DNA from 3 places in the Streptomyces sp. NBC_00354 genome. Region 3 is predicted to be linked to each of the others. Evidence: riboswitches for the same ligand, from Rfam matches in the RefSeq annotation. Region 3 holds a riboswitch; each other region holds the start of a gene.
What was found. A riboswitch is a leader RNA that binds a small molecule or an ion and turns the genes downstream of it on or off. The one in region 3 is predicted to bind cyclic di-AMP.
Positions count from the first base shown of each region.

Region 1 (9,821 bases), 3.5 Mb from region 3:
ACGTCATGTACGGCCTGCTCGGCATGGCGCTGATCATCTCGGTGCTCGGTGTGGTCAACACCCTGGCGATGTCCGTCTTCGAGCGGACCCAGGAGATCGGCATGCTGCGGGCGATCGGCCTCGACCGGGGCCGGGTCAAGAACATGATCCGCCTGGAGGCCGTCGTGATCTCGCTCTTCGGAGCGACCCTGGGCGTCGGCATCGGCGTCTTCCTCGCCTGGGCGGTCGGCACCACGATGGCGAAGGCCATGCCGAACTACGAACTGATCCTCCCGTGGGACCGGATCGGCATCTTCCTCCTGCTGGCCGCCGTGGTCGGCGTCCTGGCCGCCATGTGGCCGGCCCGCAGCGCCGCCCGGCTGAACATGCTGACCGCCATCAAGACGGAGTAACCATCGCGAGGGCGAGGGACACGGAAGGGCCCCGGGGCGCGCCCCGGGGCCCTTCCCCCGTTTGCACGGAGGCCTGCCGTACGAGGTCTGCCGTACGGGGTCACGCGCCCCAGGTGCGCAGCCGCAGCGGCAGGCCCGAGCGGCCGGCCGCCGCGGACTTCACCGCGAGGACCTGGTTGACGCCGAGCCGGCCGTGCTCGAAGCCGAGCGCCGAGGCCGCCATGTACAGCAGCCAGACCCGGGCCCGCCCGGGCGAGGTCAGCCGTACGGCCGCCTCCCAGTGCTCCTCCAGCCGGGCCACCCAGGCGCGCAGGGTCAGCCCGTAGTGCTCGCGCAGCGCCTCCACGTCGCGGACCTCGAACCCGGCCCGCTCCAGCTCGCCCACCGTCGAGCCCAGCGGGGAGAGCTCGCCGTCGGGGAAGACGTAGGCGTCGATGAACTCGTCGACGCGGTACGCCTCTTCGTCCGGCTCCGGCGGGCGCGCGATCTGGTGGTTCAGCAGCCGGCCGCCGGGGGCCAGCAGGGCGTGCAGGGTGCGGGCGTATTCGCGGTAGCGGTCGGCGCCGACGTGCTCGGCCATGCCGATGGACGAAATGGCGTCGTACGGGCCGTCCTTGACGTCCCGGTAGTCCTGGATCCGGATGTCGACCCGGTCGGCCAGCCCCTCCTCCGCGGCCCGCTTGCGGGCGTACACGGCCTGCTCGCGCGAGAGGGTGATGCCGGTGACGCGGACCCCGTACTCCCGGGCCGCGTGCAGGGCCATGGAGCCCCAGCCGCAGCCGACGTCGAGGAGCCGCAGGCCGGGCTCGAGGCCCAGCTTCCGGCAGACCAGGTCGAGCTTGTCCCGCTGGGCCTCCTCCAGGGTGGAGCCGGGGCTCCAGTAGGCGCAGGAGTACACCATCGAGGGGCCGAGGACGTGCTCGTAGAACTCGTTGCCGACGTCGTAGTGGTGGCTGATCGCCTGCCGGTCGCGGCTCCTGGTGTGCAGCGGGCCGCCGCGGCGGGGCGCCTCCTCGGGCGGCGGCGCGGGCGCCGGCCACGGCCGGGCCAGGGCGACGAGTTCGCGCAGGGCGGCCCGGGCGGCCGGGTCGCGCAGCAGCGCGGCGGTCCCGGCGGCGCCCGCCGCGGCCCGCCCGGGCAGGTGGGGCAGGTGCGGGCGCAGGGCGGCGAGTTTGCCGAGCCCGGAGCGGCGGACCGCCGGCGGGGCCTCGGGTGCGGCGGCGGGATCCCGCTCCCAGAGCAGTCCGGCCACCCGGTCCAGCAGTTCGAACAGGTCACCCTCGACGGTGATGTCGCCGGCGACCCAGGCACGGGCCAGGCCCAGTTCACCCGGTCGCCACAGGACGCGCCGCAGGGCGCGCCGGTTGGCCAGCACCAGGGTGGGGCCGGTGGGCGGTCCGGCCTCGCTGCCGTCCCAGGCGCGAATCCGGACGGGCACGGGGGCGCCCAGCAGTGTCTCGGCAAGAGTGGCCAGCCGCGGCGCGGCGTCGGTCATCGTAGGCACCTCCAGAACGATCCGACCGAACGGCCTACCCATTTCCGGGGCCCGTCAATCGGACACCCCTCCATCGGACACCCCTCCATCGGGCGGACCGCCGGAGGGGCAGCCGGAGGGGCCGGCCGAAGGTCCGCCCCAGCGGCTGCCGGGAACGCCGAAGGGGCCGCCCGCACCACGGATGGCGGGCAGCCCCTTCGGGGACGTGCTGGAGAGTTGCCGGTCAGACCCGGGTCAGGAGGCCTTGGCCTTCGCGGCGGGGGCTGCCGCGGCGGCCGGAGCCGGCGCCGGCTTGGCGGCCTCGTAGAACTCCTCGCGCGGGGTCTCGAGCGCACCGAGGGAGACGACCTCGCGCTTGAGGAACATGGCGAGGGTCCAGTCGGCGAAGACGCGGATCTTGCGGTTCCAGGTCGGCATGGCCATGCCGTGGTAGCCACGGTGCATGTACCAGGCGAGCCGGCCCTTGAGCTTGATCTTCATCTTGCCCATGACGATCATCGCGACGCCCTTGTGGAGGCCGAGGCCCGCCACCGCACCCTTGTTGGAGTGGGCGTACTCGTGCTGCGGGAAGCCCCGCATGCCCGAGATGACGTTGTCGCCGAGGACCTTGGCCTGGCGCAGCGCGTGCTGGGCGTTCGGCGGGCACCAGGCGTTCTCGACGCCGGCCTTGCGGGCGGCCATGTCCGGGACCTGGGCGTTGTCGCCCGCGGCCCAGATGTAGTCGGTGCCCTGGACCTGGAGGGTCGGGGCGGTGTCGACGTGGCCGCGCGGGCCGAGCGGCAGGCCGTAGCGGGCCAGCGCCGGGTTCGGCTTGACGCCTGCGGTCCACACGATGGTGTTGGAGTCGACCTCGAGGCCGTTCTTCAGCACCACGTGACCGTCCACGCAGGAGTCCATGGAGGTGTTGAGGTAGATCTCGATGCCGCGCGACTCAAGGTGCTCCTTGCCCCAGGTGCCGAGCTTGGGCCCGACCTCGGGGAGGATCTTGTCGGCCGCGTCCACCAGGATGAAGCGCATGTCCTCGCGCTTGATGGTGGTGTAGTACTTCGCGGCGTCGCGGGCCATGTCCTCGACCTCGCCGATCGTCTCGGCACCGGCGAAGCCGCCGCCGACGAAGACGAAGGTGAGGGCCTTGCGGCGGACGTTCTCGTCCGTCGTGGACTCGGCCTTGTCGAGCTGCTCGAGGACGTGGTTGCGCAGGCCGATGCCCTCTTCGACGCCCTTCATACCGATGCCCTGTTCGGCGAGGCCGGGGATCGGGAAGGTGCGGGAGACGGCGCCGAGCGCGATCACCAGGTAGTCGAAGGGCAGCTCGTACGCCTCGCCGACGAGCGGCGTGACGACGGCGACCTTGCGGTCCTGGTCGATGCTGGTGACCCGGCCGGTGAGAACCTCTGCCTTGGGCAGCACGCGTCGCAGCGGGACGACGACGTGCCGAGGCGAGATGCTGCCTGCGGCCACTTCGGGGAGGAAGGGCTGGTAGGTCATGTACGACCGCGGGTCGACGACCGTGACGGTCGCCTCGCCATAGCGCATCTTCTTCATGATCCGCTTGGCCGCGTACAGGCCTACGTACCCACCTCCTACAACGAGGATCCTGGGACGCTCCGTGGTGCTCATGCAACGAGTATCCAGCACCCAAAGGGGTGTCGCTCGTGAGCCCCTTCACAAGGTGTCGGAAGGCCTCTGTTACACTGCGCGGCCCACGTGACGGAGGTCATGGCGCCGAACGGGAACCAGGGTGTAACGGGAGTCGTTGTTCACCCGTCCTGAACTGGCCTCCAAGCCCATAAGCGGAGTAGACCACCGGGTTGGTGGATACCTACCGACGAGGCGGGACCGCACCCTCGAAACGCACGAACGCACACGAAAAAGAGGCCTGCGAGCCCCGGGAGCCCCCCAAAGAGACCTTCCCGCGGCCCATCAGGCCCCTTTTCCTTGTGAAGAACTTCACGAACTTTCTGTGGAGGGTGGGACCTAAGGCCCCCGTAAGGGCCCCCAGAGGTCCCCGGCAGGCCCCCCGCGACCCTCGCGCGAGCCCCGCACAAGCCCCCCGCGACCCACCCGTCAGGCGACGGACCAGGCGATTCCGTCGAGGATGTCGTGCTCCGAGACCACGACTTCCGAGGCGCCGATGCGCTCCATGATCGCGAGCAGCACCAGGGTGCCCGCGCCGATGACGTCCACCCGGCCCGGGTGCAGGACCGGGATCGCCGCGCGTTCGGCGTGCACCGACGTCAGCATGCGCTCGGTGATCTCACGGACCTGCTCGTACGAGATCCGGGCGTGGTGGATCGCCGAGGAGATGTACTCCGGCAGCCCGAGGGCGATCCCGGCGACCGTGGTCACCGAGCCGGCCAGGCCCACCAGCGTGCGCGCCTCGGACAGCGGGACCGTCTGCTCCACGAGGTCCAGCGCCGCCTCGATGTCGGCCCGTATGGCGGCGATCTGCTGTGCGGTCGGCGGGTCGGTGACCGCGCCGTCCACCACCAGGTGGCGCTCGGTCATGCGGACGCAGCCCACGTCGACCGAAAGGGCCGCCCGTACGTGCTCCTCGCCGACCACGAACTCGGTCGAACCGCCGCCGATGTCCACCACCAGGAACGGCTTCTCCAGGTGGGTGGTGCCCGTCAGCTCCTTGGTGGCGCCGATGAAGGAGAACTCCGCCTCCTGGCCGCCGGAGATCACCTCGGGCTCGACGCCCAGGATGCCGAGGACCCCCTGGACGAACTCGTCCCGGTTCTCGGCGTCGCGGGAGGCCGAGGTCGCCACGAAGCGCAGCCGCTGCGCACCCAGCTCCTTGATGACCGCCGCGTACTCGCGGCAGGCCGCGAAGGTGCGCTCCAGCGCCTCCGGGGCCAGCCGGCCCGTCTTGTCCACGCCCTGGCCGAGGCGGACGATCGTCATCCGCCGGTCCAGCTCCACCAGCTCGCCGGTCTCCGGGTTGCAGTCCGCGACGAGCAGGCGGATGGAGTTCGTACCGCAGTCGATTCCGGCGACGCGGGTCACGCGTCCGACTCCTTCTGCTCCGCCTTCTCCGCGTTCTCCGCCTTCTCCGCCTTCTCAGCGCACGGGGTGACGCAGGCGCCCTTGGCCCACCACTCCGGCAGCATCGCCAGCGCCTCGTCGCCGAACGGGTTCACCCCGGGCCCGGCGGCCAGCGAGTGGCCGACCAGCACGTGCAGGCACTTCACCCGGTCCGGCATCCCGCCGGCGCTCGGGAAGCCCTGGAGCACCTCGATGGCGTCGCGGCGCCGGATGTAGTCCTCGTGCGCGGCCTGGTAGGCGGCGGCCAGCTCGGGGTCCTCGGCGAGCCGGGCCTGCATCTCCTTCATCACGCCGTTCGCCTCGAGCGTGCCGATCGCGGAGGCCGCGCGCGGGCAGGTGAGGTAGTACGTCGTCGGGAAGGGCGTGCCGTCGGGGAGGCGCGGGGCGGTCTCCACCACGTCCGGCTGGCCGCAGGGGCAGCGGTGGGCGATGGCGCGCAGCCCGCGCGGCGGGCGGCCGAGCTGCTGCTCGAACGCCTCGATGTCCGCGTCGGTCGGCTCGGTCCGGTCGGTCTGGGGCGGGGGCGTCTGCATGCCTGGAGGAAGTCTCTTCGTTCTCGTGGATGGGTGCGGTGCTCGGGTGCGGTACTCGGAGTGCCGTTGCTCGTCACTCGCCGGGGCGGTCGGCCTTGTCGACGCCGTCCCAGACGTTCGAGTACCAGGGCCGGTCAGATCCGGCCGTTCCGGTGCGGTGCCGATCGGCGGCCCCGGCCCCGGGGTCGGTCATGATGTAGCTGATCTCGCCCGGGCGGACGAAGTGCAGGTGCTTGCGCGCCTGCTGCTCCGCGTACGCGTTGTCCTGCCAGCGGGCCTTCTCGTCGCGGAGGCGTTCGAGGCGCCGGCTCGCGGCCTCGGCGGCCCGCTGCTGCTTCGCGATCTCCGAACGCTGGGAGACGTACTGGCGCATCGGATACGCGAGGGCGACGACCAGCGTACAGAGGACGAGCACCAGGAGCGCGGCCCGGCCGGTGAGCCGGCTGCGGCGGACCTGACGGCGCGTCTGCGAGCGGTAGACGTGGGCGGCGGTCCGCTCGCCGAGCTGCTTGAGCCTGGTCGCGGTGGAGAAGGTGGAGAACCGATCCCGGTTCCCGGCCATTGATCCCGCCTCCCCTTGTACGCGGTACGCACTACGCAATACGTCCCCGCACACGGTACGGGACCGAGTGCGGGGACGTACGGAGGCAAGAGCGTGGTTATCCCCTAGCCCTCAGCCCTCAGCCCTCAGCCCTTGAAGCGCGGGAAGGCGGAGCGGCCCGCGTACACCGCGGCGTCGTCGAGGATCTCCTCGATGCGCAGCAGCTGGTTGTACTTGGCGACGCGGTCCGAGCGGGCCGGGGCGCCGGTCTTGATCTGACCGCAGTTCACGGCGACGGCGAGGTCGGCGATGGTGACGTCCTCGGTCTCACCGGAGCGGTGCGACATCATGCACTTGAAGCCGTTGCGCTGGGCCATCTCGACGGCGTCGAGGGTCTCGGTCAGCGAACCGATCTGGTTCACCTTGACGAGCAGGGCGTTGGCGGAGCCCTCCTCGATACCGCGGGCCAGGCGCTCCGGGTTGGTGACGAAGAGGTCGTCGCCGACGATCTGGACCTTGGTGCCCAGCTTGTCGGTGAGGGTCTTCCAGCCGGCCCAGTCGTCCTCGTACAGCGGGTCCTCGATGGAGACCATCGGGTACGCGGAGACGAGCTCCTCGTAGTACTCGGTCATCTCGGCGGCCGAGCGGGACTGGCCCTCGAACTCGTACTTGCCGTCCTTGTAGAACTCGGACGCGGCGACGTCGAGCGCGAGCGCGATGTCCTTGCCGGGGACGTAGCCGGCCTGCTTGATGGCCTCGACGATGAGGTCGAGCGCGGCGCGGTTGGACTCCAGGTTCGGGGCGAAGCCGCCCTCGTCGCCCAGGCCGGTGGAGAGGCCCTTGGTGTGCAGGACCTTCTTGAGGGTGTGGTAGACCTCGGCACCCCAGCGCAGGGCCTCGGAGAAGGACTCCGCGCCGATCGGGGCGATCATGAACTCCTGGATGTCCACGTTGGAGTCGGCGTGCGACCCACCGTTGAGGATGTTCATCATCGGAACGGGCAGCAGGTGCGCGTTCGGACCGCCGAGGTAGCGGAAGAGCGGGAGGTCCGAGGCCTCGGACGCGGCGTGCGCGACGGCGAGGGACACGCCGAGGATGGCGTTGGCGCCGAGCGAGCCCTTGTTGTCGGTGGCGTCCAGGTCGAACATGGCCTGGTCGATCAGACGCTGCTCGGTGGCGTCGTAGCCGACGAGCTCCGGGCCGATCTGCTCGATGACGGCCAGGACGGCCTTCTCGACGCCCTTGCCGAAGTAACGGTTGGGGTCACCGTCACGGAGCTCGATGGCCTCGAATGCACCGGTGGAGGCGCCGGACGGAACTGCAGCACGGCCGGTGCTGCCATCGTCGAGGCCCACCTCGACCTCGACCGTGGGGTTGCCTCGGGAGTCCAGGATTTCCCGGGCTACGACGACGTCGATGGACGGCACGAGCATCTCCTTCTGGGATGTGACGCTGGGTGTGCGGTGGCATGTCAGGCCGTGGGATGGCCCCGCCGACTAGAGCCTAACCGGCTCCGGGCACTCGGCCAGCCGACCGCCCGCCTCCTGGGACGAAAAAGGGCCCGAATACCCGCCTTCCGGTACATAGGACTCTTGACCAAGGGGGGTCCCGGCCCGGTCCGGGGCGGGACCGGGAGGGGAACAGGAGGGGCTCGGGCCGGACAAACGCCGCCGCCCGGCGCGTGGGGGGAGACGCGCCGGGCGGTGGGGATGCTGCGTGTTGTGCTCGCTGCCGCAGTTGTTACGGCAGGGTTCAGCTGAGCTTCAGCTTCTGACCCGGGAAGATCAGGTCGGCGTCCGAGACGATGTCCTTGTTGAGCTCGAAGAGCTTCTCCCAGCCGCCCTTGACGCCGTTGGCCTCGGCGATGGTGCCCAGGGTGTCGCCGGGCTTGACCTCGTACGAGCCGTTGCCGGTCTTCGGGGCCGGGGCCTCGGAGCGCTCGGAGCGGGTCGTCGGAGCCTCGGAGCGCTTCGTCTCCTTCTTCGGCTCGGTCTTCTTCGGCTGGGTCTTCTTGGTCTCGGTCTTCTGCTCCGTCTTCTTCGGGGTGTCGGTCGTACCACCGCCGGTGTAGGAGGAGTTGGAGAGGCCGACGCCGCAGGACGGCCACGCGCCCTTGCCCTGGCCCTTGAGGACCTTCTCGGCTATGGCTATCTGCTGCGACTTGGAGGCCTGGTTGGCCTGCGCGGCGTACGCCTTGCCGCCGTACGCGGCCCAGGTGGAGGACGAGAACTGCAGGCCGCCGTAGTAGCCGTTGCCCGTGTTGATGGACCAGTTGCCGCCGGACTCGCACTGCGCGACGCGGTCCCACTCCGTGGAGGTGGCGGCGGAGGCCGAGCCGGCCGCCATGAGCGGGGCGGCGACGGCGACACCGGCGACGCCGGCGAGCGTGACGATGCGGGTGGTCCGCTGAATGGCCGTGGCGCGGCGGTGCTTGCCCTTGCCGGAAAGCAGCATGGAGTTCTCCTCACCGACGCCTGCGAGGTGAGCTGTCGGGTTCGGGCTGATGAGTGCCCGGCCGTGCGACGAGGCGCACGACTTAACCCCTAGCCGTTTCCGTGACCGTCTCTCAACGGCCGGTCCCGGCGCCTACCTTGGTTCCCCCGCTCCTGCCTTCGGCGCTTTACGCGACGACTGTTCCCTCCGGCCGCCGGCAGGATTCGGCGATGCGGTCGAAGGAGCCCGCGGTGGCGGGCGACTCAGAAGGTAGGCAGGTCTCTCCCCGATGTTCAACGAGGAACACCGGGGAGAAACGGCCCCTACTTGCGCTCCCTTTACGGCCGTTTGCGCAGGTGAGGACGGGGTTTGCGGAAGGCTCCAGGCGGGACACGCCAGTTGACCGGAAGAGACACATGTCTCACTTGCGGATAACGGACATTCAGCTCTTTATGGGTGTCCGAAGTGCCGCTATTCCTAGCTTAGATCCAGGTTCTGGCCGGGCTTGATCAGATCGGCGTCATCGCCGATGACCTGCTCGTTGGCGTGGTAGAGCGCGTTCCAGCCGCCCTTGAGCTTCTTGGCAGACGCGATGGTGGCCAGGCTGTCGCCCGCCTGGACCGTGTACGAGGGCGCCGACGCCCCCTCAGATGCGACGGGCAGCTCGAGGGCGGGCGTACCACGGTGCTTGCCGTTGCCGGAGGTGTCCGGGATGGCGCTCGGGTCGGTGGAGGCGCCCGGGGCACCCGGGGCCGCGGGGGCGCTGGGGTCGGCCGGGACGCCCGGAGCCTTCGGGTCCGCCGGGTTCCCCGGGGTCGTCGGCGCGGTGGGCGTCGTCGGGGCCGTGGGGGTACCCGGGTTCGCGGTCGGGTCGCCCGGGAGCACCGGGGCGGTCGGCGACGTGGACGGCACGTCCGGGTCGGGCATGACGGGCAGTCCGCTGTTCGGCGCGAGCGGCGCCGGCGGGAGCGTGAAGTCCGGGGCCGGAGTCGGGGTCGGGGCGCCGAAGTCCAGTGCCTTCGCTCCGGAGCCGCCCTTCGGGACCGAGTGGTCCGGGCGCGAGGGGCTCGGGGCGACGGGGCCGAGCGTGCCGGGCAGGCCCGGGTCCACGGTCGCGGCGGGGGCCTGCTGGGTCAGCCCGGCAGACTCCGAGCACTGCCCCCACGCCTGGGGGCCCTGGGTGCCCAGCACCCGCTCGGCGACGGCGATCTGCTGCGAACGGCTGGCGAGGTCGGGGCGCTCGGCGAAGTCGAGGCCGCCCGAGGAGTTCCACTGCTCCTGCGTGAACGAAAGTCCGCCGTACGACCCGCTGCCGGAGTTGGCGCTCCAGGAGCCGCCGCTCTCGCACTCGGCGACCTTGTCCCACGTGGAGGTGTCCG
Region 1 covers NZ_CP107983.1:5,106,424-5,116,244, reverse strand. Annotated here, with positions in the region: gene OHT74_RS23440 (ABC transporter permease) at 1-392, shown strand, start outside; gene OHT74_RS23435 (cyclopropane-fatty-acyl-phospholipid synthase family protein) at 493-1,887, opposite strand; gene OHT74_RS23430 (NAD(P)/FAD-dependent oxidoreductase) at 2,122-3,507, opposite strand; gene OHT74_RS23425 (Ppx/GppA phosphatase family protein) at 3,955-4,896, opposite strand; gene OHT74_RS23420 (DUF501 domain-containing protein) at 4,893-5,468, opposite strand; gene OHT74_RS23415 (FtsB family cell division protein) at 5,542-6,030, opposite strand; gene eno (phosphopyruvate hydratase) at 6,156-7,442, opposite strand; gene OHT74_RS23405 (transglycosylase family protein) at 7,762-8,463, opposite strand; cyclic di-AMP (ydaO/yuaA leader) riboswitch at 8,466-8,637, opposite strand; gene OHT74_RS23400 (LysM peptidoglycan-binding domain-containing protein) at 8,920-9,821, opposite strand, start outside.
Region 1: another riboswitch for cyclic di-AMP. It lies ahead of OHT74_RS23405 (transglycosylase family protein); the one in region 3 lies ahead of OHT74_RS07570 (LysM peptidoglycan-binding domain-containing M23 family metallopeptidase).

Region 2 (9,821 bases), 740 kb from region 3:
CACCTTCTCGTCCGCCTCCAGCCCGGAGAGGAACTCCCCGACCGGGGCGCCGCCCGCCAGGTTCGGCGCGGCGTGGGTGTCCGGCAGCTGCGGCAGGTCGATCACCGACAGCCGCAGCAGGCGCCCGTACGAGGTGACCACGCCGACATCGGCCCGGGCGGTCGCGGCGACCTGCGAGACGATCAGGTCGTGCTTAGCGCGGGCGCCGCCCTCCTCCTCCGGCAGCGCCTCGCCGTTGGCGGTGCGCGCCAGCAGGCCCGTGGAGGACAGCAGGACCCGGCACGGGTCGTCCGCGACCTCCAGCGGAACCGCGGCGACGGCCGTCCCCGCCGACTCCAGCAGGACCGTACGGCGCTCGGTGCCGAACTTCTTCGCGACCGCCGCCAGTTCCGTGGAGACCAGCTTGCGCAGCTCCGTGTCGGACTCGAGGATCCCGGTCAGCTCGTCGATCTCGCCGGTGAGGCGGTCGCGCTCGGACTCCAGCTCGATCCGGTCGAAGCGGGTGAGCCGGCGCAGCGGGGTGTCCAGGATGTACTGGGTCTGGATCTCGCTCAGCGAGAAGCGCTCGATGAGCCGCTGCTTCGCCTGCGCCGAGTTGTCGCTGTCCCGGATGATCCGGATGACCTCGTCGATGTCGATCAGGGCAACCAGCAGGCCCTCGACCAGGTGCAGCCGGTCGCGGCGCTTGGTCCGGCGGAACTCGCTGCGGCGGCGCACGACCTCGAAGCGGTGGTCGAGGTAGACCTCGAGCAGCTCCTTGAGGCCGAGCGTCAGCGGCTGGCCGTCGACCAGCGCGACGTTGTTGATGCCGAAGGACTCCTCCATCGGCGTCAGCTTGTAGAGCTGCTCCAGCACGGCCTCCGGGTGGAAGCCGTTCTTGATCTCGATGACCAGGCGCAGGCCGTGCGAGCGGTCCGTGAGGTCCTTGACGTCCGCGATGCCCTGGAGCTTCTTCGAGCCGACCAGGTCCTTGATCTTCGCGATGACCTTCTCGGGGCCGACCGTGAAGGGCAGTTCGGTGACGACCAGGCCCTTGCGGCGGGCCGTCACGTTCTCCACCGCGACCGTCGCGCGGATCTTGAACGTGCCGCGACCGTTCTCGTAGGCGTCCTTGATCCCCGAGAGGCCGACGATCCGGCCGCCCGTGGGCAGGTCCGGACCCGGCACGAAGCGCATCAGCGCTTCCAGGTCCGCCTGCGGGTAGCGGATCAGGTGGCGGGCGGCCGCGATGACCTCGCCCAGGTTGTGCGGGGGCATGTTGGTGGCCATGCCGACCGCGATCCCGGAGGCGCCGTTCACCAGCAGGTTCGGGTACGCCGCGGGCAGCGCGACCGGCTCCTGCTCCTGGCCGTCGTAGTTGGCGGTGAAGTCGACGGTGTCCTCGTCGATCGACTCCGTCATCAGCGACGTGGCGTCCGCCATCTTGCACTCGGTGTAACGCATCGCGGCCGGCGGGTCGTCGTTGCCGAGCGAGCCGAAGTTGCCGTGGCCGTCGACCAGGGGCAGCCGCATCGAGAAGGGCTGGGCCATGCGCACGAGCGCGTCGTAGATCGACGCGTCACCGTGCGGGTGCAGCTTGCCCATGACCTCGCCGACGACGCGGGCGCACTTCACGTAGCCGCGGTCGGGGCGCAGGCCCATCTCGTTCATCTGGTAGACGATGCGCCGGTGTACCGGCTTCATGCCGTCGCGGGCGTCGGGCAGGGCGCGGGAGTAGATCACCGAGTACGCGTACTCGAGGAAGGAGCCCTGCATTTCGTCGACGACGTCGATGTCGAGGATCTTCTCCTCGAAATCCTCCGGCGGCGGGGTCTTCGTGCTGCGGCGGGCCATCGCTGCGCGGCTCCTTAACCAAGAAAGAAGGTGTGCTGGGGGTCTTGCGGGTGGTCTGGCGGGTGGTGCGAGAGGGGCTGACGGGGGTTGTCGCGGACCATTGTGGCCCGAGGCACCGACAACGCCGACTCCGACCCAGGTCTGAGCCGGGAACTTCTCCGGTCCCCGACGCGCTTGCATACAGTGGCAGGTCTGACGGAAATCTCTGCATCGCGATCGAAGGGACCACATGCCCATGGGTCACACGGCCACAGCCCAGGCCGGCTCCGGCGGCCTCACAGCGACCGAGCACAGGCTGGCCAACGGCCTGCGCGTGGTGCTCTCCGAGGATCACCTGACCCCGGTCGCCGCGGTCTGCCTCTGGTACGACGTCGGCTCGCGCCATGAAGTCAAGGGGCGAACCGGTCTGGCTCACCTCTTCGAGCACCTGATGTTCCAGGGCTCGGCGAGCGTACCCGGCAACGGCCACTTCGAGCTCGTCCAGGGTGCCGGGGGTTCGCTCAACGGCACGACCAGCTTCGAGCGCACCAACTACTTCGAGACCATGCCGGCCCACCAGCTGGAGCTTGCGCTCTGGCTCGAGGCGGACCGGATGGGCTCGCTGCTCGCCGCCCTGGACGACGAGTCCATGGAGAACCAGCGCGACGTCGTCAAGAACGAACGCCGCCAGCGGTACGACAACGTCCCGTACGGCACGGCCTTCGAGAAGCTGACCGCCCTGGCGTACCCCGAGGGCCACCCGTACCACCACACGCCGATCGGCTCCATGGCCGACCTGGACGCGGCCTCCCTGGAGGACGCCCGCGCCTTCTTCCGTACGAACTACGCGCCCAACAACGCGGTGCTGTCGGTCGTCGGTGACATCGACCCCCAGCAGACGCTCGCCTGGGTCGAGAAGTACTTCGGCACCATCCCCGGGCACGACGGCAAGCAGCCGCCGCGCGACGGCACGCTGCCCGAGATCATGGGCCGGGAGCTGCGCGAGGAGATCGTCGAGGAGGTTCCGGCCCGCGCGCTGATGGCCGCCTACCGGCTCCCGCACGACGGCACCCGCGAGTGCGACGCCGCCGACGTGGCGCTGACCGTCCTGGGCGGCGGCGAGTCCTCCCGGCTGCACAACCGCCTGGTACGCCGCGACCAGACGGCGGTCGCGGCCGGCTTCGGCATGTTGCGGCTCGCCGGCGCGCCCTCGCTCGGCTGGCTGGACGTGAAGACCTCCAGCGGGGTCGAGGTGCCCGACATCGAGGCGGCCGTCGACGAGGAGCTCGCGCGGTTCGCCGCCGAGGGCCCGACGGCCGAGGAGATGGAGCGCGCCCAGGCGCAGCTGGAGCGCGAGTGGCTGGACCGGCTGAGCACGGTGGCCGGCCGCGCCGACGAACTCTGCCGCTTCGCCGTACTGTTCGGCGACCCGCAGCTGGCGCTCAGCGCCGTCCAGCGGGTCCTCGACATCACCGCCGAGGAGGTGCAGGCCGTGGCCGCGGCCCGACTGCGCCCCGACAACCGCGCGGTGCTGGTGTACGAGCCGCTCCCGGCAGAGGCCGACGGGGCCGACGAGAACGACGAGAACGAGGGGGCGGAGCAGTGAGCGACACCGCAGCCGTCACGATGACCTTCCACCCGCAGCCGCAGGCCGGCCAGGCCCGGCCCTGGGCCTTCCCGGCCCCCGAGCGGGGCTCGCTGTCCAACGGGCTGACCCTGCTGCGCTGCCACCGCCCCGGCCAGCAGGTCGTCGCCGTCGAGGTCAACCTCGCCGCGCCGCTCGACGCCGAGCCCCAGGGCCTGGACGGCGTGGCGACCATCATGGCCCGCGCGCTGTCCGAGGGCACCGACAAGCACTCCGCCGAGGAGTTCGCGGCCGAGCTGGAGCGCTGCGGCGCCACGCTCGACGCGCACGCCGACCACCCGGGCGTGCGCGTCTCCCTGGAGGTCCCGGCCTCCCGGCTGGCCAAGGCGCTGGGCCTGCTCGCCGAGGCGCTGCGCGCGCCCGCCTTCGCCGACAGCGAGGTCGACCGGCTGGTGCGCAACCGGCTCGACGAGATCCCGCACGAGCTGGCCAACCCGCAGCGCCGCGCCGCCAAGCAGCTCTCCAAGGAGCTCTTCCCGGCCACCTTGCGGATGTCCCGCCCGCGCCAGGGCACGGAGGAGACGGTCGCCCGGATCGACTCCGCGGCCGTGCGTGCCTTCTTCGAGGCCCACGTACGCCCCGCCACCGCCACCGCGGTGGTCGTCGGCGACCTGACCGGCATCGACCTGGACGCCGTACTGGCCGACACCCTGGGCACCTGGACCGGCAACACCGCCGCGGCGCTCCCGGTGCCGCCGGTGACCGCCGACGACAGCGGCCGCGTGGTCATCGTGGACCGGCCCGGCGCGGTCCAGACGCAGCTGCTCATCGGCCGGATCGGGCCGGACCGGCACGACCGGGTCTGGGCGGCGCAGGTGCTCGGCACGTACTGCCTGGGCGGCACCCTCACCTCGCGACTGGACAAGGTGCTGCGCGAGGAGAAGGGGTACACGTACGGCGTGCGCTCCTTCGGCCAGGTGCTGCGCTCCACCGCCGACGGCAAGGGCGCCTCGATGCTCGCCATCAGCGGCTCCGTGGACACCCCCAACACGGGCCCGGCGCTCGACGACCTCTGGAAGGTGCTCCGCACCCTCGCGGAGGGCGGCCTGACCGACGCCGAACGGGACGTGGCGGTGCAGAACTTGGTGGGCGTGGCCCCGCTGAAGTTCGAGACGGCCGCGGCCGTCGCCGGCACGCTCGCCGACCAGGTCGAGCAGGAGCTCCCGGACGACTACCAGGCCCGGTTGTACGCGCAGCTGGCCCAAACGGGCACGGTGGAGGCGACGTCGGCCGTCCTGGCCGCCTTCCCGGTGGACCGCCTGGTCACCGTGCTGGTGGGCGACGCCTCGCAGATCGAGGCGCCGGTGCGGGCGCTCGGGATCGGTGAGGTCACCGTCGTCACCAACTGACGGACATCCCAAGGGGCTCCAGCGGCTTGTCCACCGGAGCCCCTTTTGTCTGTTTAGTGGAGAGGTTGCTTGTATGCGGTGTGGCGTACGCAACAAAAAGGCGTGTCTGTTTGGCGATTGACTGATGATCCGCCTAGCGTCGGCCGTGCTGTCCGTCAGTTGTACGCGCCGCATCCGCGGCACCGGGCAGCGATCGCCGAGTCCCCGTCAGGCGCGAGCCTGGGGAGCCGGGGACCCACATGTGTCCCTGGGGTGAATCGGACCGCCTCGTCAGAGGGGGCCCGTAGGAGACCTTCCTGCTCCGAACCCGTCAGCTAACCCGGTAGGCGAGAAGGAAGGAAAGGATCAGCCCCTTCATGGCGTTTGGCAGTCGTGCCGCCGGTAAGCACCGTGGTTCCAGTCGTCTGAGCCGCAAGACCGCCGGCTACGCCGGCATCGCCGCCCTCGCCACCACCGGTGTCGTCGGCTCCCTCGCAGGCCCGGCGTTCGCCGCGTCGGACAAGGCCCCCTCCATGGAGGACACCGGCCTGAACGCCGTCGTGACGGCCGAGGACCTTCCCGTCCAGATCGAGGCCCAGGCCGAGGCCCAGGAGCACGCGGCAGAAGCCGCGGCCGCCAAGGCGAAGGCGGAGGCCGACGCTGCGGCGCGCGCCGCCGAGGCCAAGCAGAAGGCCGAGGAGAAGGCGAAGGCCGAGCGCGAGGCCGCCGAGCGCGCCGCCCGCGAGGAGGAGCGCAAGCGCCTCAACACCTTCGTCGCCCCCGTCGACGGCTCCTACATCAGCACCCAGTGGCACGCGGGCGGCGGCATGTGGTCCTCCGGCAGCCACACCGGCATCGACTTCCACGCGGCCTCCGGCACCTCGGTGCACGCGGTGGGCTCCGGCACCGTGGTCGAGGCCGGCTGGGGCGGGGCGTACGGCAACAACGTCGTCATCAAGCACAACGACGGCACCTACACCCAGTACGGCCACATGACCTCGCTGAGCGTCTCCGTCGGCGAGCAGGTCACCCCGGGCCAGCAGATCGGCCTGTCGGGCTCCACCGGCAACTCCAGCGGCCCGCACCTGCACTTCGAGGCCCGCACCGGCTCCCAGTACGGCTCGGACATCGACCCGGTCGCGTACCTGCGCAACCACGGCGTCGACGTCTGACCCGCAGCACTTCACCGAAGGCCCCGGCTCCCCGAGCCGGGGCCTTCGCGTTGTGGCCGCAAGCGGCCGCATTGTGGCTGTAAATATTCGCGATTTCCGTCTGCGCTCGGAAAACATCGCGTGTTGCAATAGAGTCCCAGTACGATCCCAGCACGGTCGCGGCAATGGCGTCGACAGTCGGAAATAGGCGGAGGTCCGGACTTGCGTATTCCTGCGCACGCGGTATGCACGGCAATCCGCGACGACATCGTCTCCGGAGTCTTCGAGCCGGGCGGCCGGCTGACCGAGGAGCTGCTGGCCCGCCGGTACGGGGTCTCCCGCGTCCCGGTCCGTGAGGCGCTGCGGACCCTGGAGTCCGAGGGCTTCGTCACCACCCGGCGGCATGCGGGTGCCTGCGTTGCCGAGCCCACCGAGCAGGAGGCGGCCGACCTCCTGGAACTGCGGATGCTGATCGAGCCGCTGGCAGCGGCCCGGGCCGCCCGCCGGCGGACCGAGGCCCACCTCAAGGTGCTGCGCGGGCTGGTCAGGCTGGGCCAGGAGCGGGCCAGGCGGGGTCAAGGGGAGGATCTGCGGTCCCTGGGAGGCTGGTTCCACGAGACGCTCGCCCAGGCCTCCGGCAGCCCCGGGCTGATCGCGCTGCTCACGCAGATGCGGCACAAGATCGCGTGGATGTACGCCGTGGAGGCGCCGGCCCGGCCCGTGGAGTCCTGGGCGGAGCACGGGGCGATCGTGGACGCGCTGGCGCGCGGGGACGCCGAGCGGGCGCGGGCGCTCACGGCGATCCACGCGGACCGGGCGGCCGGGGCGCACCGTCTGCGCGTGAGGACTTCGCAACATCCCGTAAACATGGCGAGCGGTCCGCATTAACAAATAGCGCGTATTAATGTGGAGCGGCGGCCTAATTCACGGCACATTGGCAGTGCATTCGCGCTCGCCCGGCGCGGACGATGGAATTCCTGAAAACGGCGAAGCCGCGGCATCCGGAATTCCGGCGGCCGCGGCTTCGTCACATGCCCGGGGCGAACCCGAAGGGTCAGACGGTCTCGGGGAGCTCCTCGAGACCCTCGGCGACCAGCTTCGCGAGGCGGTCCAGCGCCGCCTCGGCGCCCTCGGCGTCGGACGCGAGGATGATCTCCTCGCCGCCCTGGGCACCCAGGCCCAGCACCGCGAGCATGGACGCGGCGTTGACGGGGTTCCCGTCGGCCTTCGAGATGGTCACCGGGACGCCGGAAGCGGTCGTCGCGCGGACGAAGATCGAGGCGGGACGAGCGTGCAGGCCCTCGGCCCAGCCGACGTTGACGCGGCGCTCTGCCATGGTGATGCCCTTCAGGGTTCTTACGGTTGTCTAGACCAGTCTCTCACGACGCCTCGAATGCTCCGACCGACCTTCGGCCCGGATCCTCCGCCGTTCGACCTACCCCAGCTTGCACTCATTTGCCCCTACTTGCCTCGCGCGCCGCGCAGGGGCTGTCCGGCCTGTCCTGGCCTTAAGATCGCCGCATGACCACCGCGTCGGACCCCTCGTACCCGGCCCACTGGGAAGCGGACGTCGTCCTGCGCGACGGCGGCACCGCCCGGATCAGGCCCATCACCACGGAGGACGCGGGCCGGCTGGTCAGCTTCTACGAGCAGGTCTCCGACGAGTCGAAGTACTACCGCTTCTTCGCGCCCTACCCCCGGCTGTCCGACCGCGACGTGCACCGCTTCACGCACCACGACTACGTGGACCGGGTCGGCCTCGCGGCGACCATCGGCGAGGAGTTCATCGGCACCGTCCGCTACGACCGGATCGGCCCCGACGGCCGGCCCGCCTCCGCCCCCGCCGACGAGGCGGAGGTGGCCTTCCTCGTCCAGGACGCCCATCAGGGCCGCGGGGTCGCCTCTGCCCTCCTCGAACACATCGGCGCGGTCGCCCGGGAGCGGGGCATCCGCCGGTTCGCGGCCGAGGTGCTGCCCGCCAACAGCAAGATGATCAAGGTCTTCACCGACGTCGGCTACCAGCAGAAGCGCAGCTTCGAGGACGGCTCCGTCCACCTCACCCTCGACCTCGAACCCACCGCAGAGTCCCTGGCCGTGCAGCGCGCCCGCGAGCAGCGCGCCGAGGCCCGCTCCGTGCAGCGGCTGCTGGCCCCCGGTTCGGTGGCGGTGATCGGAGTCAGCCGCTCCGGCGGGGGAGTCGGCGCGGCGGCCCTGCGGAACCTGCGCGACGGCGGCTTCCAAGGCCACCTGTACGCCGTGAACGAGGCCGTCACCACCGACCTGCTGGACGGCGTACGGGCCTACCGCGCGCTCGGCGACATCGACTCCCCGGTCGACCTCGCGGTGATCGCGATCCCCGCCGAGCGCGTCCCCGAGGCCGTGGCCGCGTGCGGGGAGCACGGGGTGCAGGGGCTGGTGGTGCTTTCCGCCGGCTACGGGGAGAGCGGCGCCGCCGGGCTCGACCGGCAGCGCGAACTGGTGCGCCAGGTGCGCTCGTACGGGATGCGGCTGATCGGGCCGAACGCGTACGGCGTGATCAACACCGCGCCGGAGGTCGGACTCAACGCCTCCCTGACCCCGGCGCCCGCGCCGATCCGGGGCCGCATCGGGCTGTTCACCCAGTCCGGGGCGATCGGCATCTCGCTGCTCTCCGCACTGCTGCGGCGCGGCGAGGGCCTGTCGTCCTTCGTCTCGGCGGGCAACCGGGCGGACGTCTCCGGCAACGACATCCTGCAGTACTGGTACGAGGACGAGGCCACCGACGTCGCGCTGATGTACCTCGAAACCCTGGGCAACCCGCGGAAGTTCACGCGGCTCGCGCGGCGGACGGCAGCCGTGAAGCCGGTGGTCGTCGCGAAGGGCGGCCGCCACACCCCGGCCGGGCACGTGGTCCCGGGGACCAGGCTCCCGGACGCCACGGTCTCGGCGCTGCTCCGGCAGGCCGGGGTGATCCGCGTCGACACCGTGACGGAGCTGGTGGACGTCGGGCTGCTGCTGGCCTCGCAGCCGCTGCCGGCCGGGCCGCGCGTGGCGATCCTCGGGAACTCGGAGTCGCTGGGTGTCCTCACCTACGACGCCTGCCTCACGCAGAGGCTGCGGCCGGGGGCCCCGCTGGACCTGACCACGGCGGCGACGCCGGAGGACTTCCGGGAGGCGCTGGGCACGGCGCTGGCCTCCGCCGAGAACGATGCGGTGATCGTCACCGTGATTCCGTGGGTGAACGAGCAGGAGCCGCAGGACGACCTGGCCGAGGCCCTTCGGGGTGCGGTGGCCGGGCATCCCGGCAAGCCGGTGGCCGTAGTCCACGTGGAGCTGGCGGAGCTCGTCGACGCCCTCTCCCCGGCGGGCCTGGGTGCGGCGCCGCTTCCGGGGGCCCTGTCCCCCCGCCTCCGTGCCTCGAACGCCGGCGGGGCCGGAACGGACGTGCGGATTCCGGCGTATCCGGCAGCCGAGAGGGCGGTACGGGCCGTCGCCGAGGCCGTCCGGTACGGGCAGTGGCGGCGGGCCAACGCCGAGGCCGGGCAGGTGCCCGAGTACGAGGACATCGACGAGGCCGGAGCCGCCGCCCAGCTCGCCGGCCTCCTGGCCGATGCCGGCGACGCCGTCCTCACCCTCACCGAGGCCGACGCCGTCGCACTGCTCGCCCGGTACGGGATCCGGGTGCTCCCCACCCTGCCCGCGCCCACCGCGGACGACGCGGTCAGGGCCGCCCGGGCCCTCGGCTACCCGGTCGCCCTCAAGACCACCGCCCCGCACCTGCGCCACCGCGCGGACCTCGGCGGCGTACGCCTCGACCTCGGAGGCGAGGCCGATCTGCGCCGTTCGTACGAGGAGCTCACCGACCTCCTCGGGACGCCCGGCGAGCTGCTCCCCGTCGTCCAGGCC
Region 2 covers NZ_CP107983.1:2,383,505-2,393,325, reverse strand. Annotated here, with positions in the region: gene OHT74_RS10465 (DNA gyrase/topoisomerase IV subunit A) at 1-1,833, opposite strand, end outside; gene OHT74_RS10460 (M16 family metallopeptidase) at 2,069-3,418, shown strand; gene OHT74_RS10455 (M16 family metallopeptidase) at 3,439-4,806, shown strand; cyclic di-AMP (ydaO/yuaA leader) riboswitch at 4,991-5,149, shown strand; gene OHT74_RS10450 (M23 family metallopeptidase) at 5,163-5,957, shown strand; gene OHT74_RS10445 (GntR family transcriptional regulator) at 6,159-6,824, shown strand; gene OHT74_RS10440 (HPr family phosphocarrier protein) at 6,991-7,272, opposite strand; gene OHT74_RS10435 (bifunctional acetate--CoA ligase family protein/GNAT family N-acetyltransferase) at 7,458-9,821, shown strand, end outside.
Region 2: another riboswitch for cyclic di-AMP. It lies ahead of OHT74_RS10450 (M23 family metallopeptidase); the one in region 3 lies ahead of OHT74_RS07570 (LysM peptidoglycan-binding domain-containing M23 family metallopeptidase).

Region 3 (9,821 bases):
CCGGGATCCGGCGCTCCGTCCGAGCGAGTACAGCCCGGACGCCAGTGCCGCCAGGTGGTCGGCGCTGTCGTTGTCGAGGCCGTGCACGCAAGTGACGAGCCCGTCCGCGGTGAGGAGTACCGCACTGCGCGTGTAGGGGACCCGCTGGACCAGGCCGCCGAGCAGCCAGTCGAGATCCGAGAGCCGACCGGTCTTCGTCGCCGCTTCGCCGCCCATGGTGGTGCGCTCCTTGCTGAGGTGAGAGGTCGGGGTCATGGCTGGCTCTCCGACTGGGCGAGGCCGAAGCCCCGTTGGAAGGCGGCCATCAGACCCGGGTCGTGCACGGGTTGTTCGGGTGCGTCGGCCCGCCGCGGGGCGGGGGCGTCCCGCAGCTGCGGGGCGAGGTGGTGCTGGGCCCGGCGGCGGGGCAGGGGCGGCCGGTCCGGGTCCGTCCGGGCGGCCGGTACGGACACCGTCATGGGTACGGGCGGCGGGGACACGGGCGCCGGGGCCGGGACCGGCGCCGGGGGCACGGGCTCGCGACCGTCCAGCCCCGCGGATGTCCCCACGGATGTCGCCGCGAATGTCCCCGCGGATGTCCCCGCGGCCGGGCCCATGCCCGGGGTCCGGCCCTGCGTCACGTCCGGACCCAGACCCAGACCCAGGTCCATGCCCAGGTCGAGGGTCGTCTCGGCGGCCGGCGTCTCCCTCGGCTCCCAGCGGTCCGTCTCCTGGCGCACCGCCCCGGGCTGCGTACGCGTGTGCGGGCGCGGCGCGGGCGGAGCCGCCCACGTCGGTGCCGCCTGCGGCAGCCGCGCGGCAGCCGGCTCGGGCTCCCGCCGGGGCTGCGGCTGCGGCTCCCGTCGCGGGGCCGGCTCGTGTCGCGGCTGCCGCTCCGGCTCCGGTCGCACCTGCCGCTCCGGCTTCGGCTGTGGCACGGCCACCCGTACGGGCTCCAGCGGGGGCATGACGCCTCCCTCCCCGGTCCCCCACGAGGTGGCCCGGGAGCCCCCGAGCGCGTCGGCGGCGCTGGGCGCCTCCGCCCCCAGCAGTTCCTGCGGCAGCACGAGCACGGCGAGCACGCCGCCGTAGATGTTGGACTTGAGCTCGACGGCGATCCCGTGCCGGCGGGCCAGCGCCGAAACGACGAACAGGCCGATCCGCCCGTCCGCCAGCAGATGCCGGACGCTGATCTGGTCGGGGTCGACGAGCAGCGCGTTCATCCGGTGCTGCTCCGCGGCCGGCATGCCCAGCCCGCGGTCCTCCACCTCGACGGCGATGCCCGCGGTGACCCGTTCGGCGCGCACCACCACGTCGGTGTCGGGGGCCGAGAACACGGTGGCGTTCTCGACGAGTTCGGCCAGCAGGTGCACCACGTCGGCGACGGCGTGGCCGCGGACGGTGCCGCCCGCCGGGGGTACCACCTTGACCCGCGTGTACTGCTCGACCTCCGCGACGGAGGAGCGCAGTACCTCGCTCAGGTCGATGGGCCGGGTCCACTGGCGCCGGGAGGCGGCGCCGCCGAGCACGGCCAGGTTCTCGGCGTGGCGGCGGATCCGGGTGGCGAGGTGGTCTACGTGGAAGAGCTCCCTGAGGAGGTCGGGGTCCTCGACCGTGTCCTCGAGCTCGTCGAGCAGCGAGATCTCCCGGTGCACGAGGGACTGGAGCCTGCGCGCGAGGTTGACGAAGACCTCGACCTTGCGGTCGCTGTCGGACGGCGCGGCCGGCCCGGCCAGCCGTACGAGGGTGGTGTGCGCCTGTTCGCGGGCGCCGCGCAGCTCCTGGGAGAGCAGCCAGAACTCGTCCACCCGATCCGGGTCGCTGCCGGGCGGCGGTCCCGTCGGGCCGCCGCGGACCGGGCGGACCGGCGGCTCGCCCCGCTCCAGCCGCTCGGCGGCGGTCCGCAGCTCCTGGCGTCCGCGCACGCTGGAGCGGCGCAGGGCCTCGCAGCGGTCCCGGACGGCCTTGGCGGAGCGCTGGGCCCCGAGCAGGGCGGCGGCCAGTGCGCCGACGACGAGCAGGGCGCAGCCGGCCAGGACCGGCCACAGCCGGGCGTCCCGCTCCCCCGCGCCCCCGCCGAGCTGCAGCGTGAAGATCACCGCGGCGGCTCCGCTGAGCGCCGCGGCGAGCGCCGGCAGCAGGGAGGCGCGGAGCAGCTGGGGGCGTATCTGCCGGCCGGGACCGGTGACGGCGTGTCTCGACGGGGCGTGGCGGGCGGCGCGGAGTCCGGACATCGGCGTCCTCTACGTGGGGCCCGGGCCCCCGGGGGTTCCGGGGCCCGGTGTTGATCACCGGATACCCACGCTAGACCGCACGATCCCGCCCCTGACAGCCAGTTGGGGAACTTGCCCGGGCTGCTTCCCGCTCCCGATGGAGCGCTCGTACGGCAGCCCGAATCCGCCGGGGGCGCACGTTCGCAGCCGCCGTACGCGACGCACCACCCCGTGCCGGCGGCTGCTCCGGAGCGGCGCCCGGCGGACACGCGCTACGAGCCGACGGCCTCCGGTTCCTCGTGCGCCGCGGCCGGCGGACGCGCGATCGCGACCGGGCGGGACGGTGTGGCGGGCATGGGCGGGGCCGACGCCACGAACGGGCGCCACCACGGCTCGCTCGGGGCACCGGCGTCGCCCGGCTCGAACGGCTGGCCCGGGATCGGCAGCGCGATCGCCGCGCCGGTGGCCTCGGCCGCGGTCACGGTGCCCTCGCCGGGTTCGTCCCACGGGTGCGGGGCCAGGTTGAAGGTGCCCCAGTGGATGGGCAGCATCGTGCCGTGGGGGATCCCACCCTGGAGGTCGAGGTGGGCGCGCATGCCCTCCTCGGGGGTCATGTGGATGTCGGGCCAGTACTCCGAGTAGGCCCCGATCTGGATCATCGTGGCGTCGAAGGGGCCGTGCTCGGCGCCGATCTCCCCGAACCCGGGGAAGTAGCCGGTGTCGCCGCTGTGGAAGATCCGGTGCTCGTCGCCCGCGACGACCCAGGAGGCCCACAGGGTGTTCTGCTGGTTGCGCAGGCCGCGCCCGCAGAAGTGCCGGGCCGGCGTTGCCGTCAGCGAGAGTCCCGCGATCTTGGTGCCTTCGTTCCAGTCGAGCTCGCGCAGCCGGTCCGGCGACACCCCCCAGCGCTCCAGGTGGGCGCCGACGCCGAGCGGGACGGCGAAGACCGTGTCCGTACCGGCCAGCTCCTTGATGGTCGGCAGGTCGAGGTGGTCGTAGTGGTCGTGCGAGATCACCACGACGTCGACCGGCCCCAGCGAGGCCAGCGGTACGGGTACGGGGTGCAGCCGCTTGGGCCCGGCGAACGGGAAGGGCGAGCACCGCTCACCCCACACCGGGTCGAACAGCACCCGCCGCCCGTCGATCTCCGCAAGTACGCCCGAGTGCCCCATCCATGTCAGGCGCAACCCGCTGACTGGCGGCTTCGCCAGCTCGGCGAGAGTCGTCGGGTAGACCGGGATGGGAGCTCCGGGGTTGCGCCGGATCCGCTGCTCCTTGTGGAAGTAGATCTTGGCGAACTCCATCATGGAGCCGGAAGGCCTGGTCCGGGCCCCGACCGGGTTCTGGAAGACACCGTCGGCGAAGTTCGGCGAGCGCTGGATCCGCTCCAGGCGTGCGCCGGACGGATCCGCGCCGAAGGCTTCGGGCCGCAGGGCACGCAGCCGTGGACGCAGGGGACGGGAGCCGGTCAAAGCGCCTCCTGGGAGGGTGGGACGGATGGGCGTGAGAGGCCGTACTGGTTTCCGGTCTATCACCATGCCAACGCGCACCGGCCCCGAAGGATTCCGCCGCGCGCCCCCGTCCTCCTGCCCCGTCCCCTTCTCCTACTCGGCTACCCCGCCGCCCCGTCACTCCGCCCCTCCTGCGCCGGGCTACAGCGGCAGCAGGTCCGGACGCTTCGCCTCCACGTGGTCCCCGGAGGACTCCCCGCGCAGCCGCCGCCCGATCCACGGCACCAGGTACTCCCGTGCCCACTGGATGTTGTCCCGGGTCACGTCCACCGAGCCGCGCGGCTGTTGCGGCGGCCACGGCTGGTCGGGGTCGGCCGGCACCTCGAACCCCAGCACCTGGGCGGCGCGCAGCGCGACCCGGGTGTGCCCCTCGGGCGAGAGGTGCAGCCGGTCGTCGTCCCAAGCCCGCCGGTCCTGTACGGACTTCAGCGACCAGAGGTCGAGCACCGGGCAGTCGTAGCGGTCGGCGATGGCACGCACATGGGCGCTGTACGTGGCCACCTTGCCCCGGAGGTGCTTGAGGACCGGCACGCCGCGGGTGTCGAAGCCGGTGGTGATCATGACGTGGCCGACGGCTCCGGTGAGGTCGGCGACGGCCGCCTCGAACCGCTCCGCCACGTCGTCCGGGTCGCTGCCGGGCCGGATGATGTCGTTGCCGCCGGCGCAGAAGCTCACCAGGTCAGGTGCGAGCTCCTTGGCCCGGGGGACCTGTTCGGCCACGATCTGGTCGAGGAGGCGCCCCCGCACGGCCAGGTTCGCGTACCGGAATTCGTTTTCCTCGCGCTGATCGGCCAGGAGTACGGCCAGCCGGTCCGCCCAGCCGAGAAAGGTCTCCCCGGGTCCCGGGTCCCCCACACCCTCGGTGAAGCTGTCCCCGATCGCCGCGTACGAGCCGATGGTCTTGAGTGTCGTCTTCGTCGCTGCCACGAGAACACATCTTTCACCCCGGCGCGTGACCTACGCCACCGTAGGCAGGGGTTGACGGACCGTGATCTATACCACCTGGTCGGTACGGAATAACAGGGCGTGAGGCCGGGACCCCCCTCGGGTCCCGGCCTCACGAGTCCGGTTGCCTCTGTCCGACGGCGGGAGCCGTCAGATGCTCACGCCCTTGGTGCGGAGGTAGGCCAGCGGGTCGATGTCCGAGCCGTAGGACGGCCCGGTGCGGATCTCGAAGTGCAGGTGCGGGCCGGTCGAGTTGCCGGTGGAGCCGGAGAGGCCGAGGGTCTGGCCGCCGGTGACGCTCTGGCCGGCCGAGACGGAGAGCTGGGACAGGTGGCCGTACTGGGAGTACTTGCCGTCCGCGTGCCGGATGACGACCTCGTTGCCGTACGCGCCGGCCCAGCCGGCGGAGACCACGGTGCCCGCGCCCACGGCCCGGACGGTGGTGCCGGAGCTCGCGATGAAGTCGACACCGGTGTGGTAGCCGCTGGACCACATGGCGCCGGGGGTCTTGTACTGGGTGGAGATCCCTCCGCCGACGGGGGCGACGAAGCCGGCGGCGCTGACCGTACCGGCGGCGGACTTGGCGGCGGTGCTCTTCTTGGCGGGCGCGGCGGCGGCTGCGGCCGCGGGGGCGGGGGCGGCAGGGGCCGGCGCGACGTCCGCGGAGCCCTTGTCCTGCGAGGGCGAGGCCGAGGACTTCTTCGCCGGAGCCGGAGCGGACTTCTCGGCCGGAGCCTGCGCGGCCGGAGCCGCCTCGCCCTGCGCACCGAGGGTCAGCTTCAGCCCGGGGTGGATCAGCGACGGGTTGGTGCCGACGGCCTCGCGGTTGTCGGCGTACAGCTGCTGCCAGCCGCCCGAGAGGTGGCGGTCCTGGGCGATCTTGGAGAGGTAGTCGCCCGGCACGACCGTGTAGACGGCCGGCGCGGACTGCGCGGCAGCGGCGGGCGCGGCCTGCAGCGCCGCCGGAACCTGCGGGGCCTGCACGGGAGCCGCGGCGGGGGCGACGGCCGGGGCACCGGCCGCCTGGGCGCCGACGGCACCCAGCAGCGGCAGTGCGAGGGCCGCACCACCGGTGCCTGCGACGGCGAAGCCGCGCGCCACGGAACGGGACTTGGGACGGCGGTGCTTACCCTTTGCAGGCATGGCGAATTCCTCTCCGTCGCCTGCGAGGTGAGCTGTCGGGTTCGGACTGGAGATGTCCGGCCGCACATGAACGGAACATGTACGGCTTCACCCCGAGCTGCGCCGATACAAAGATCGGGAACAGCGGCTTACCTGGTTCCCCCGCTCCTGCCGCGCGCGTGAATAGTCGGGTGCGGTTTCCGGACGGCGGCAGGATTCGGCGGTCCATCCGGATCGATCGCGAAGGTAATCGAGTTGAGCCACACGGAACAAGCCACGAATTTCCTGACGGATTCACAGGACGGGGAGTTCGACGGAATTCCGGTCACCCTCCGTCCATTCCCCGCCGCCAACAACCGCCCCGGCCGGGCCTTTCGACTTCGACGATCAGGCACTCACGGTCACCGTATGATCTGCCTCACGGGGCTGCGCCCGATCTCGCCTCCAGTGACGGCAAGTTGGCCTCAAGTAGCGCAATTCGGACATCTCACGACGACGCGGAGGAGTTCCCGTGACCCAGCAGATACCCCAGTCCCCGCGGACGGAGCCCGTTCCGGAGCCGGAGCTGGCCGGAGTGCGCAACTTCCGCGATGTGGGCGGGTTGCCGACCGCCGACGGGCGGAGGGTCAAGCCAGGAAAACTGTTCCGTAGCGGACATCTGGCACATGCCACCGAAACCGATGCAGAATTCCTCGCATCGCTCGGCCTCCACACGATTTTCGACTTCCGCAACGGCGCCGACCACGCCCTCGAGGGACTCGACGTCGAGCTTCCCGGCGTGCGGAACGTCAACATCCCGCTGTCGGATCCGGCCGACGGCAAGGAATTCTGGAAGATGGTCCGCGGCGGCGATCTCGAGCAGCTCCGCGGAATCCTGGGCGAGGGCAAGGGCGCCGCCCGGATGGCCAACTCGTACCGCTCGATGATCGAGCACCGCACCGCCGAGCACGGCCGGGTCGTGCACGCCCTCGCCGAGGACAGCATTCCGGCGCTCATGCACTGCGCGGCCGGCAAGGACCGGGCCGGCCTGTCGATCGCCGTCACCCTGATCGCGCTGGGCGTCGAGCGCGAGGCGATCGTGGCGGACTACCTGGAGTCCAACGCCCCGCACCGCCGCTACCGGGTGCGCCGTACCAGCGACGCCCCCGAGGCCCGCTCCCCCGAGGTGATGGAGCTGCTCGCCCCGCTCTTCGACGCCCGCGCCGAGTACCTGACGGCCGCCTTCGACACCATCGACGAGCACTGGGGCGGGGTCGACCGGTACCTCGCCGAGGGCCTCGGACTCACGCCCGAGACCCTCGGCCGGCTGCGGGAGCAGCTGCTCGACCGATAACCCGGCCGACAGCCCGACCGGGAAACCGGGCAGCGGAGCAGGCCGTCAGCCGCCGGCGACGGCCTGCTTCACCAGCGTCCTGCCGAAGTCCCACATCAGTGCGCCCCCGCCGTGCGCCTCGTCCATGACCGCGCGGAAGGAGCCGACGAACCGGTCGACGTCCCGCTCGTCCACGATCAGCGGCGGGATGAGCTTGATGACCTCCAGATGGTCGCCGGAGACCTGCGTCAGGATCCGGTGCTTCTGCAGCAGCGGCACCACGACCATCTGGGCGAAGAGCCCCTTGCGGGCCGCCTGGAGCATGGTCCACCGGCTGCGCAGCCCCAGCGAGGACGGCCGCCCGAACTCGATGCCGATCATCAGGCCGTGCCCCCGTACCTCGTGGAGCAGCTCGTACTCGTCCACGAGCGCCGCGAGCCGGCCGCGCAGCAGGTCGCCCATCGCGCGGGCGTTCGCGACCACCGACTCGTCGTCCATGACGGAGAGCACCGCCAGCCCGGCCGCCATCGCCTGCGCGTTGGATCCGAAGCTGGCGGAGTGCACCAGCACCCGGTCCATGGACGAATAGACCTTTTTGAAGATCCAGTCCTTGCCCAGGGTCGCGCCGACCGGCACATAGCCGCCCGACAGGGCCTTGGCCACGCACACCAGGTCCGGCTCCACGCCCGGCTCGTGCTGGTACGCGTAGAACTCGCCGGTCCGGCCGAGCCCCGTCTGCACCTCGTCCGCGATCAGCAGTGCCTTGTGCCGGTGCAGCAGCTCCTGCGCCGCGAGCAGGAACCCGGGCGGGGCCGCGAGCACGCCCTTGCCCTGGATCGGCTCGACGACGAAGGCGGCGACGTCGCCCCGCTTCAGCTCCCGTTCCAGGGCCGCCAGGTCCCCGAGGGCGATCTTCGTATCGGGCAGCAGCGGCGCGAAGCCGTCCCGGAACCCGCCCTCCCCGTTGACCGAGAGCGAACCCGTGGTCAGCCCGTGGAAGGCGTGGTCGCAGTAGAGAACCCTCGTTCGCCCGGTGGCGTACCGGGCGAACTTCAGGGCGGTCTCCACGGCCTCGGTGCCGCTGTTGCCGAAGAAGACCCGGTCCAGGTGCGGGCTGTACGAGAGCAGCTTCTCCGCCAGCAGCCCGGGCAGCGGCTGGCAGTCGAAGCGGGTCAGATCGGCGAGCTGTGCGTCCAGGACGTCGTGCAGGGCCTGGCGGACCACCGGGTGGTGGCGGCCCAGGCCCATCACGCCGAACCCGGCCAGCATGTCCAGGTAGTCGTTGCCGTCCGCGTCCCAGAAGTGTGCGCCTTCGGCCCGTACGTAGACCTTGTCGAAGCCGATCGTGTGCAGCATCCGGGGCAGCTGGTGGTTGAGGTGCCTGGTGTGCAGCTCGTACCGTTCCCCGCCCCGCTCGTCCAGCAGGGCGCGGAGGTCGAAGCCGGTCACTGCTTCTCCCGGTTCCCCGAGACCGTCTCCCGGGCCGCGCGCAGGGACTCCTTGAGGGAGCCCATGGTGGCGAGGACGGCAGTGGGCTCGTAGCCGCAGTGCGCCATGCAATTCGCGCAGCGCGGGTCCTTTCCGCGGCCGTACTTGCTCCAGTCGGTCTCCTCGATCAGTTCCCGGTACGTCGGCACGTAGCCGTCGCTCATCAGATAGCAGGGGCGCTGCCAGCCGAAGAGGGAGTAATTGGGAATGGCCCAGGCGGTGCAGGGGAAATCCACCTTGCCTTCCAGGAAGTCGAGGAAGAGCGGGGAGTGGTTGAGCCGCCAGCGGCCCCGGTTTCCGCCCGCGAAGGCCTTCTTGAAGAGTTCCCTGGTCTGCTCGACGCCCAGGAAGTGCTCCTGGTCAGGGGCCTTTTCGTAGGCATAGGCGGGCGAGATCATCATTTCGTCGACCTTGAGGTCGTCATTGAGGTAGTTGAGCACCTCGATGATCGTCTGCGGGGTGTCGGTGTTGAAGAAGGTGGAGTTGGTCGTGACCCGGAACCCGCGCCTCTTCGCCTCCTTGATGGCGGCGACCGCCTCGTCGAAGACGCCTTCCTTGGCCACCGACTCGTCGTGCCGTTCGCGCAGCCCGTCGATGTGCACCGCGAAGGCGAAGTACGGGGACGGGGTGAAGTTCTCGATCTTCTTGCGCAGCAGCATCGCGTTGGTGCACAGGAACACGTACTTCCGCTTCGCCACCAACTGCCTGACGATCTCGTCGATCTGCGGGTGCATCAGGGGCTCGCCGCCCGCGATGGACACCATGGGGGCGCCGGACTCCAGGACGGCGCCGACGGCCTGCGCGACCGGCATGCGCTGCTTGAGCACGCCGGCCGGGTGCTGGATCTTCCCGCACCCCTCGCAGGCCAGGTTGCAGGCGTAGAGCGGTTCCAGCTCGACGATCAGCGGGAACTTCTCACGCTTGCGGAGCTTCTGTTCGAGAAGATACGTCCCGACCCTGATGGACTGTCGCAGTGGCATGGCCATCTGGCTCACCTCCTGGGGAGCAGCAAAGAACGGTGCCAGTCATGAAACGCGGGCAGTACGGCACGCAATACGCGGAAGGCCGATATTCCACCGCGGAACGTGCCGATACGGACGAGCTCATGCTCCGGAGCGTCCACGATCACCCGGACGGCCGCAACCGGACGGTTCCAGCCATCTGCGGCGGCCCGGGTGGCCGTCCACAGGGTGGCCGCGGACTCCATGTCGACCGCGATGGCGCCGGTGGCGCGCAGCTGGGCGCGTTCCT
Region 3 covers NZ_CP107983.1:1,640,563-1,650,383, forward strand. Annotated here, with positions in the region: gene OHT74_RS07550 (roadblock/LC7 domain-containing protein) at 1-216, opposite strand, end outside; gene OHT74_RS07555 (ATP-binding protein) at 252-2,213, opposite strand; gene OHT74_RS07560 (MBL fold metallo-hydrolase) at 2,465-3,664, opposite strand; gene OHT74_RS07565 (SGNH/GDSL hydrolase family protein) at 3,845-4,630, opposite strand; gene OHT74_RS07570 (LysM peptidoglycan-binding domain-containing M23 family metallopeptidase) at 4,799-5,791, opposite strand; cyclic di-AMP (ydaO/yuaA leader) riboswitch at 5,794-5,970, opposite strand; gene OHT74_RS07575 (tyrosine-protein phosphatase) at 6,282-7,103, shown strand; gene OHT74_RS07580 (aspartate aminotransferase family protein) at 7,149-8,531, opposite strand; gene hpnH (adenosyl-hopene transferase HpnH) at 8,528-9,556, opposite strand; gene OHT74_RS07590 (phosphorylase family protein) at 9,562-9,821, opposite strand, start outside.